3 linked regions of the Dinoroseobacter shibae DFL 12 = DSM 16493 genome follow. The protein of the gene in region 2 interacts with the protein of the main gene of each other region in a pairwise test. Links are inferred from orthologs where the notes say so. Each region holds a gene or a part of one and is shown on either strand. Other genes may lie near its edges.

Region 1 (3,062 bases), 1.0 Mb from region 2 along the record:
AACCCCTCCAGATCCACGCGCCGCGCGGCGGGGCCCGGCGCACCCAGGCGTCCGCCCGCCATGGCCAGCCCCGGCAGGGGGCCCTCCACCGGATCGAGGATCAGACCGTTTTCGAAGACAAGCTCCAGCATGGGCCGCGTCATGCGCCGGACACCGCCCGAGGGCAAGGGCTCAGTTGCGCAGAAAGACCGACGGGTAGTCCACGTCGAACGCGGCCCCGCTCAACCCCGGCGCGAAGGCCAGCATCATCAGGTTGTTCTTCGGATACGCACTGCGCAGCTTGGCCGCAGCACCCAGGGAAAACCCGAATCGTTCGTAGTAGTCCGGATCGCCCAGCACCAGCAGCGCGGGCGCCTCGGCCTGCCGCAACCGGTCGATGCCCACCCGCACCAGGGCCGAGCCGACGCCCATTCGGCGCCTGTCCGCCCGCACCGTCAGGGGGGCGAGCGCATACCAGCCCTCGGGCCGCGAGAGCCTCGGGAAGGCGGCATGGCCGATCACGTGCCCGCGCTCAATGGCGACCAGTTCCAGACCCAGCGCATCCTCCGCACGCAAGTCCTTGATCAAACGGTCCTCACGCGAGCCTTCGAAGCTGGTCTCCACCAGGATCGAGATCGCAAAGGCATCCGCCCGACCCGCTTCTCTCAACTCGAATTCAACCAAAGTGACACCTCCGGCACAGCTTGCGCGGGAAACCCACGGGGCGCAAAGCAAAAAAACCGGCGACTGCCGCTTTCTCCGCGCGCGCCCCGAAACGTCGATCGGACCGATCGGGCGCGCGCATGAAAAAAGGGGCCCCGAAGGGCCCCTTCCATCCGGAATGTCCGGCAGCTTACATCATGCCGCCCATGCCGCCCATGTCGGGCATGCCGCCACCGGCGCCGGCACCTTCCTTGGCGGGCTTGTCGGCCACCATTGCTTCGGTGGTGATCAGCAGACCGGCGATGGAGGCCGCATCCTGCAGCGCGGTGCGCACCACCTTGGCCGGGTCGATCACACCGAACTTGAACATGTCGCCATATTCTTCGGTCTGCGCGTTGAACCCGAAGGCCAGGTCACTGCTTTCGCGGATCTTGCCGGCCACGACGGACCCGTCGACACCTGCGTTCTCGGCGATCTGGCGCAGCGGAGCTTCCAGCGCCTTGCGCACGATGTTGATGCCGATGTTCTGGTCGTTGTTCGCGCCTTCCAGACCGTCGAGATGCTTGGCCGCCTGGATCAGGGCCACACCGCCGCCGACGACGATGCCTTCCTGCACAGCCGCGCGGGTCGCGTTTAGCGCATCGTCCACACGGTCCTTGCGCTCTTTCACTTCGACCTCGGTCATGCCGCCGACGCGGATGACAGCCACACCACCGGCGAGCTTGGCCACACGCTCCTGCAGCTTCTCACGGTCGTAATCCGAGGTGGTCTCCTCGATCTGGTTGCGGATCTGGGCCACGCGGGCTTCGATCTCGGCCTTGGCACCGGCGCCGTCGACGATGGTGGTCTCGTCCTTGGTGATCGACACGCGCTTGGCGGAACCCAGCATGTCGATGGTCACGGACTCGAGCTTCATGCCGAGGTCTTCCGAGATCACCTGGCCACCGGTCAGGATCGCGATGTCCTGCAGCATGGCCTTGCGACGATCGCCGAAGCCCGGTGCCTTGACGGCCGCGATCTTCAGACCGCCGCGCAGCTTGTTGACCACGAGGGTGGCGAGCGCTTCGCCTTCCACGTCTTCCGCGATGATCAGCAGCGGCTTGCCGGACTGGATCACCGACTCAAGCAGCGGCACCATCGGCTGCAGCGACGAGAGCTTCTTCTCGTGCAGCAGGATGATCGCGTCTTCCAACTCGGTGGTCATCTTGTCGGGGTTGGTCACGAAATAGGGGCTCAGATAGCCACGGTCGAACTGCATGCCCTCGACCACGTCGGTCTCGGTCTCCAGGCCCTTGTTCTCCTCGACGGTGATGACACCCTCGTTGCCAACCTTTTGCATCGCATCCGCGATCTGCTGGCCGATCTCGCTCTCGCCGTTGGCGGAGATGGTGCCGACCTGCGCCACTTCGGCGCTGTCGTTCACGGGACGGGCGGCGGATTTGATCGCCTCGACAACCTTGGAGGTCGCCAGGTCGATCCCGCGCTTGAGGTCCATCGGGTTCATGCCCGCGGCAACCGACTTCATGCCTTCCTTGACGATGGCTTGCGCCAGCACGGTCGCGGTTGTGGTGCCGTCGCCGGCCTCGTCATTGGTGCGCGAGGCGACTTCCTTGACCATCTGCGCGCCCATGTTCTCGAACTTGTCTTCCAGTTCGATTTCCTTGGCGACGGAGACACCGTCCTTGGTGATGCGCGGCGCGCCGAAGCTCTTGTCCAGAACCACGTTGCGGCCCTTGGGGCCCAGGGTCACCTTCACCGCGTCTGCGAGGATGTTGACACCCTTGAGCATGCGGTTGCGGGCGTCGATGTCGAATTTGACGTCTTTAGCAGCCATGTTGTTCGCTCCTTGAGTCTATGTTTGTGATCAGTCGAGGCGTTCAGGCGGCCTTGGCCGCGGCTTCGTCGGTGATGATCCCGAGAATGTCGCTCTCTTTCATGATCAGCAGCTCTTCGCCGTCCACGGTCACCTCGGTGCCGGACCACTTGCCGAAGAGGATCTTGTCGCCTTCCTTGACGTCCATGGGGATCCGGTCCCCATCGTCATCCTTGGCACCTGCGCCAACGGCGATCACCAGGCCCTCGGCGGGCTTTTCCTTGGCGCTGTCGGGGATGATCAGCCCGCCTGCGGTTTTTTCTTCGCTTTCGACGCGACGGACCAGAACACGGTCATGAAGCGGTGTGAATGCCATCTGTAGGCTCCTTCGCTCAGTGTTTCTCCCTGACCCCCTGCGGGGCCATTAGCACTCACTTTGTCCGAGTGCTAACGCGCCGTAGTTAGAGACGCCGCAGCAGCCTGTCAACGGGGACGATGGGCAAAAATGCGCATGGAGCCCGGGCAAGCCGCGCGCGCCGCGTGACACCCCGGGCGGGCGACCATCCCGGCCGTCGCCCCGCCCGGGCACGGCCTCGCCCGGCACAGA
Region 2 (3,387 bases):
AAACGGTATCGCCCTCGGCCACCTTGATCTCGACCACCTTGCCCGCAACGGGGCTGGGCACTTCCATGGTCGCCTTGTCGCTCTCCAGTTCCAGCAAGGGGTCTTCTTCGGCGACCACATCGCCGACCGAAACCAGGATGCTGACCACCGGAACATCGGTGAAATCGCCGATATCGGGCACGTTTACTTCGATTGCCATTGTCTTGTCCTTCTCATTCCCTGGCATCCGCCGGCCCTGTCCCGCGCCGCGCGCAGGCCGGGCCGGACGGACGCGTCCCGATCACACCAGACGGGGGTTCGGCTTGTTGCTGTCGATCTCGTACCGGGCGAGCGCCTTTTTCAGCACCGCATCGGTGACGGTCCCCTGCCTGTGCAGCGCGACCATGGCCGCGGCGGCGATGTGGTTGGAATCCACCTCGAAGAACCGGCGCAGGTTGACCCGGCTGTCGGACCGCCCGAACCCGTCGGTGCCCAGGACCGTGAAGTCCTGCGGCACGAACGCGCGGATCTGTTCGGCATAGTTCTTCATGTAATCGGTGGCCGCGATGACCGGTCCGGTCACCCCTTCAAGCTGTTGCGTGACAAACGGCACCTTCTGATCTCCAAGGGGGTCGAGCCGGTTGGCCCGTGCGCAATCCTGCCCGTCGCGGGCCAGCTCGTTCATCGAGGTCGCCGACCAGATGTCCGAGGTCACGCCGAAGTCTTCCTTCAGCATCTCGGCCGCCTTGATCGCCTGCACCAGGATCGTGCCCGACCCCATCAGGTTGACATGCTTCTTGTTCGGCTTGGCGGTTTTCGAGAACCGGTAAAGCCCCTTGATGATGTCCTCTTCTACACCCATCGGCATGTCCGGATGGGTGTAGTTCTCGTTCATCAGCGTCAGGTAGAAATACACGTCGTCCTGCTCGACATACATCCGCTTGAGCCCGTGATGGACGATCACCGCCACCTCGTAGCTGAAGGTCGGATCGTAGCTGATGCAGTTCGGGATGGTGCCCGCCAGGATGTGGGAATGCCCGTCCTCGTGCTGCAGCCCCTCGCCGTTCAGCGTCGTGCGCCCGGCGGTGCCGCCCAGCATGAAGCCCCGCGCACGGCTGTCGCCCGCGGCCCAGGCCAGGTCGCCGATCCGCTGGAACCCGAACATAGAGTAGTAGATGAAGAACGGGATCATCGGCACGCCGTGGTTGGAGTACGACGTGGCCGCCGCGATCCAGTCGGCCATGGCCCCGGCCTCGTTGATGCCCTCCTGCAGGACCTGTCCCGTCTCGCTCTCCTTGTAATAGGACATCTGGTCCCGGTCTTCGGGGATGTAGGTCTGCCCCATCGGGTTGTAGATCCCCACCGAGCGGAACAAGCCTTCCATCCCGAAGGTGCGGCTCTCGTCCGGCACGATCGGCACGACCTGCTTGCCGATGTTCTTGTCGCGCAAGAGCGTCGTCAGTATCCGCACGAAGGCCATGGTGGTCGAAATCTCACGCGTGCCGGTGGATTTCAGCTCCTTGCCGAACGCCTCCAGCGCAGGGATCTCCAGCTTGGGGGTGTCGCGCCATTCGCGCTTCGGGAACTCGCCGCCCAGCTCCTTGCGCCGCTCCAGGATATAGGCCTTCTGCGCGTTGTTCAGCGCCACGAACGGGGCCTTGCCGACATCCTCGTCGCTGACAGGGATCTTGAACCGGTCGCGGAAGGCGCGCAACTGCTCCTCGTTCATCTTCTTTTGCTGGTGGGTGGTGTTCTGGCCCTCGCCGGCCGTGCCCATCCCGTGACCCTTCACGGTCTTGACCAGCAGACAGCTCGGCTGCCCCTTGGTCTCGGTCGCCTTCTTGAACGCGGTATAGACCTTTTGCGGATCGTGCCCGCCCCGGCGCAGCGCCCAGATCTGCTCATCGGTCCAGTCCTCGACCAGCGCCGCGGTCTCGGGATACTTGCCAAAGAAATGCTTGCGGATATAGGCGCCGTCCTTGGATTTGAACGTCTGGTAATCGCCGTCCACGGTCTCGTCCATCAGCTGGCGCAACCGGCCCGAGACGTCTTTCTCCAGCAATTCGTCCCAACCCTTGCCCCAGAGCAGCTTGATGACGTTCCAGCCCGCGCCGCGGAAGTCGCCTTCCAGCTCCTGCACGATCTTGCCATTGCCGCGCACCGGTCCGTCGAGCCGTTGCAAGTTGCAGTTGATCACGAAGATCAGGTTGTCCAGCCCCTCGCGCACCGCGAGGTCAATGGCGCCCCGGCTTTCCGGCTCGTCCATCTCGCCATCGCCCAGGAAACACCACACCTTGCGGTCGGCCATGTCGATGAGGCCCCGGCTGTGCATGTATTTCATGAACCGCGCCTGGTAGATCGCCATGAGCGGGCCGAGCCCCATCGACACGGTCGGGAACTGCCAGTAGTCCGGCATCAGCCAAGGGTGCGGATAGGATGACAGGCCGGACCCGTCGACTTCGGAGCGGAAATTTTCCAGCTGCTCCTCGCTGATCCGGCCTTCCATGAAGGACCGCGCATAGATCCCCGGGATCACATGGCCCTGGAAGAACACGAGATCCCCACCGTGGATCGCCGATTTCGAGCGCCAGAAGTGGTTCAGACCCACGTCATACATCACCGCCGAGGACGCAAAGGACGCGATATGCCCGCCATATTCCGAGCTGACCTTGTTGCGGCGCACGACCGTGGCCATGGCGTTCCAGCGGTTGATGGTGCGGATCCGCCATTCCATCTCCAGGTCGCCGGGGAAGTCGTACTGGTCATCGGCGGGAATGGTGTTCTGGTAGGGCGTGGTGGCCGAGAACGGCAGGGTCGCGCCCGCCGCGCGGGCCTGCTGCACCGCCTTGTCCAGAAGGTAATGGGCGCGATCCGCGCCGTCCCGGGCGATCACATCCTCGATGGCTTCCTGCCATTCCTGGGATTCCACCGGGTCGATATCGTGCTTGGTGTCCGTCATGATCCTCTGTCCCTTGGTCCGGACTCTGCGGCCCAGCCATTTCGTTCAGCATTAAATTAATCGCTGTAACCGGATGGGAATTTCCTCCTCCCTCCCGCTCGACCCCCACCGGGGCCGTGCGATCAACGCATGCCGCGTGATGATATGTGGATAACACGGGGGTCGTTAGGTCAGAACCCCTGCCAGATGCATAGCGCTACGCAGCTGATGCATACCAATGGTTCAACATTAAACTTCCTCCCGTTTTGCGCCGTAATGCTTGCACTTCGACATCTTCCCGATCCCGGGATTCATGGAATTCGTCGGATCCACGCTCTTGTAGAACGCAGCAAGGTCCGGTTTGGCTCCATAAAGATGTCCGACATTGTGCTCGGCGGGGTATTCCGCACCCCGTTTGTCAAGCAATTCAAGCATTTCCGCCTTCAGCGCCTTCACGTCGACGCCCTTCT
Region 3 (3,014 bases), 1.1 Mb from region 2 along the record:
CGAGCTGCCCTTCGGCGGGGTGGGCAAGTCCGGCCATGGGCGCGAGAAGGGGTTCGAGGCGCTTTTCGGCTTCTCGCAACTCAAGACGGTGGCGACCCATCACGGCTAGGGACCCGCGCGGGCCACGGGCCAAGCCGCTTCGAAGCCGCTTGCAGCCCTTCGCGGACAGGGCAGCCCATTTGTGACGCCCCGATCGCGCAACGACTCAAGCCGAATTACGGCCGCTCCTGCGCCGAGTGCCCACAACCGGGCGCCCAAGCGGTTTCGAAACCGCTTGCCCCGGCACCGTCCCTAGAGCAGCCCCTCGGCGACGAAACGCGCGCGGACATCCGTCTTGGGACGCGCGCCGAAATGGCTGATCACCTCGGATCCGGCAATCACGCCCATGCGGCCACAGACCTCGAGGCTTTTGCCCGTTGCCAGCCCGTAGAGGAACCCGGCGGCGAACTGGTCCCCTGCCCCGGTCGCATCCACCGGCACAACCCGTGTGACCGGCACCTCGACGCGCGCGTCGCCGCGGATCATCACCACCGGGTCACCCGACCGAGTGCAGACCACAAGCTCGCAGACCGACGCAGCGCGGGCAAGCGCGGCCCCGAGGTCCTCGGTCTCGTACAGCGCCATGTATTCATGCTCGTTTCCGATGACGAAGTTCAGCTCATCGGCCACGAGGCGCTGGAAATCCGCCCGGTGCCGGTCCACGCAGAACGGATCGGACAGGGTGATCCCCGCATGCCCCCCCGCCCCGCGCGCATAGCGCGCCGCGGCCTCGAACGCGGCCTTTCCGGGCACCTTGTCGAAGAGGTAGCCTTCGAGAAACAGCAGCCCGACCTGGGCAAACACCGCCTCCGGCACATCTTCGGGGCCGAGATCGGCACCGGCACCGAGATAGGTGTTCATCGACCGCTCCCCGTCCGGGGTCACGAAGATCATCGAGCGGGACGTGGGTGCCTCCACCTGCTGTGGCGGGTTCGGAAAGGCGGTGCCCTCGGCCTCCATCCCCTGTGCATAGAACCGGCCCAGCGTGTCGTCCTTCACCCGCCCGATAAACGCGCAGCGCAAGCCCAGTTCGCCCAATCCGGCGAGCGTGTTGGCCACCGACCCGCCCGGAGCCTGCACCCGGTCGGACATGGCGGCATAAAGCATCTCGGCCCGGGGCCGTTCGACCAGTTGCATGATGCCTTTCTCGATCCCCATATGGTCGAGAAAGCTGTCATCGGTCTGGGCCAGAACATCGACAATGGCATTGCCGATCCCCACCACCTGGTAAGGGTCCTTGGAAGTGTCACTCATTCGGTCTTGTCCTCGAATTGGCAGAGATCGCGGATCAGGCAGGCCCCGCAGGCCGGTTTGCGCGCCTTGCAGATGTAGCGGCCATGCAGGATCAGCCAGTGATGGGCGTGGTGCTGGAAATCGACGGGGATGTGGTCTTCGATGGCGCGTTCGACCGCGACCACGTCCTTGCCCGGGCAGATGCCGCTGCGGTTGCCGACGCGGAAGATGTGGGTGTCCACGGCCTGGCTCGGATGCCCCCACCACATGTTGAGCACCACATTGGCGGTCTTGCGGCCCACCCCCGGCAGGCTCTCGAGTGCCGCGCGGGAATTCGGCACCTCACCGCCATACTGCTCGACCAGAATGCGGCTGAGCTTGATGACGTTCTTGGCCTTGTTGCGATACAGCCCGATGGTCTTGATATGCTGGATCACGCCCTCTTCGCCCAAGGCCAGCATCTTCTCGGGCGTATCGGCGATCTTGAACAGGGCCTCGGTGGCATTGTTCACGCCCGCATCCGTGGCCTGTGCCGAAAGCGCTACGGCCACAACCAGGGTGTAGGCGTTGACATGGTTCAACTCGCCCTTGGGCTCGGCCTCGGCGGCCTGGAACCGGGTGAAGATCTCGCGGATCGTATGATAATCGAGTTGCTTGGCCATCCGCGCCGGTATGCCCAATGCGCCCGCGCGGGGCAAGCGGGCCAAATGCGCAAAATTCGGGTCGCGGGGGCGCGGGGGGCGGATTACCTTGGGCGTCACAGGAGGCCCGAGATGAGTGACCCCGAGACCGCAGACGACCGCTACCATTACGGCGTGATCCGCCGCGCCATCGAAGAGATCGATGCCGCCGGGGGCACACCCCTGCCGCTCGACGATCTGGCGGGCCGGATCGGGATGAGTCCGGCCCATTTGCAGCGTACGTTTTCGGCCTGGGTCGGCGTGTCGCCCAAACGGTATCAGCAATACCTGACGCTCGATCATGCCAAGGCCCTGCTGGCCGACCGCTTCACCACCCTGGAGGCGGCGGGGGAATTGGGACTGTCCGGCTCCGGGCGGCTCCATGATCTTTTCGTGACCTGGGAGGCCATGAGCCCCGGCGAGTTCGCCCGCAAGGGCGCGGGGCTGACGATCCGCTGGGGCTGGTTCGACAGTCCGTTCGGACCCGCGCTGGTCATGGGCACCGACAAGGGGATCTGCGGCATCGCGTTCGCCGCCGAAACCGGCACCGACGCCGCCATGGCCGACATGGTCGCGCGCTGGCCCAAGGCGCGGTATGTGGAGGACCCGACGCGGCTCCGGCCCTGGGCGGTGGCGGCCTTCGGCGCGGGGGATGGAGATCTGGCCCGCGCGCCTCTCTACCTGATCGGGGCGCCATTCCAGATCAAGGTGTGGGAGGCGCTGCTGCGCATCCCTTCGGGCCATGTCACAACCTATTCGGAGATTGCCGAAGCCATCGGATCCCCCCGGGCCGTGCGCGCCGTGGGCACCGCCGTGGGGCGCAATCCGGTCAGCTGGCTTATCCCCTGCCACCGCGCGTTGCGCAAATCAGGCGGACTGGGCGGCTATCACTGGGGCCTGCCGGTCAAACGCGCCATGCTGGCCCAGGAGGCCGCGCTTCTGGAACAGGCCGGCTGAACCGGCAAAAGGGCGCCGCGACCGTGGGCTTGCGCCGTCTGCTATTGAATATCCGGCGCGACTGACCCGATATGCGGACAAACAAAACCTATCGAGGACGAGCCC

What was found.
Region 1: the proteins of aceE (region 2) and groL interact in binary tests that used the Escherichia coli proteins (3 or more experiments, as listed by UniProt). The link is inferred for Dinoroseobacter shibae DFL 12 = DSM 16493 from one-to-one orthologs.
Region 3: the proteins of aceE (region 2) and nth interact in binary tests that used the Escherichia coli proteins (3 or more experiments, as listed by UniProt). The link is inferred for Dinoroseobacter shibae DFL 12 = DSM 16493 from one-to-one orthologs.

Annotation. Positions count from the first base shown.
Region 1 is NC_009952.1:3,076,342-3,079,403, forward strand. The notes cover bases 155-3,062. They hold groL (chaperonin GroEL), read right to left. Parts: upstream 2,477-3,062; coding sequence 833-2,476; downstream 155-832. Other genes in these bases: DSHI_RS14805 (GNAT family N-acetyltransferase), read right to left, coding at 172-663; groES (co-chaperone GroES), read right to left, coding at 2,520-2,831. Also shown: DSHI_RS14800 (alpha-D-ribose 1-methylphosphonate 5-triphosphate diphosphatase), read right to left, coding at 1-131.
Region 2 is NC_009952.1:2,076,962-2,080,348, forward strand. What follows is about bases 81-3,313. They hold aceE (pyruvate dehydrogenase (acetyl-transferring), homodimeric type), read right to left. Parts: upstream 2,939-3,313; coding sequence 281-2,938; downstream 81-280. Other genes in these bases: aceF (dihydrolipoyllysine-residue acetyltransferase), read right to left, coding at 81-199; dld (D-lactate dehydrogenase), read right to left, coding at 3,167-3,313. In the rest of the region: more of aceF, read right to left, coding at 1-80; more of dld, read right to left, coding at 3,314-3,387. UniProt on the Escherichia coli protein: Component of the pyruvate dehydrogenase (PDH) complex, that catalyzes the overall conversion of pyruvate to acetyl-CoA and CO(2).
Region 3 is NC_009952.1:3,192,022-3,195,035, forward strand. The notes cover bases 113-2,972. They hold nth (endonuclease III), read right to left. Parts: upstream 1,935-2,972; coding sequence 1,290-1,934; downstream 113-1,289. Other genes in these bases: DSHI_RS15335 (adenosine kinase), read right to left, coding at 292-1,293; DSHI_RS15345 (methylated-DNA--[protein]-cysteine S-methyltransferase), read left to right, coding at 2,046-2,909. In the rest of the region: DSHI_RS15330 (aldehyde dehydrogenase family protein), read left to right, coding at 1-109. UniProt on the Escherichia coli protein: DNA repair enzyme that has both DNA N-glycosylase activity and AP-lyase activity. The DNA N-glycosylase activity releases various damaged pyrimidines from DNA by cleaving the N-glycosidic bond, leaving an AP (apurinic/apyrimidinic) site.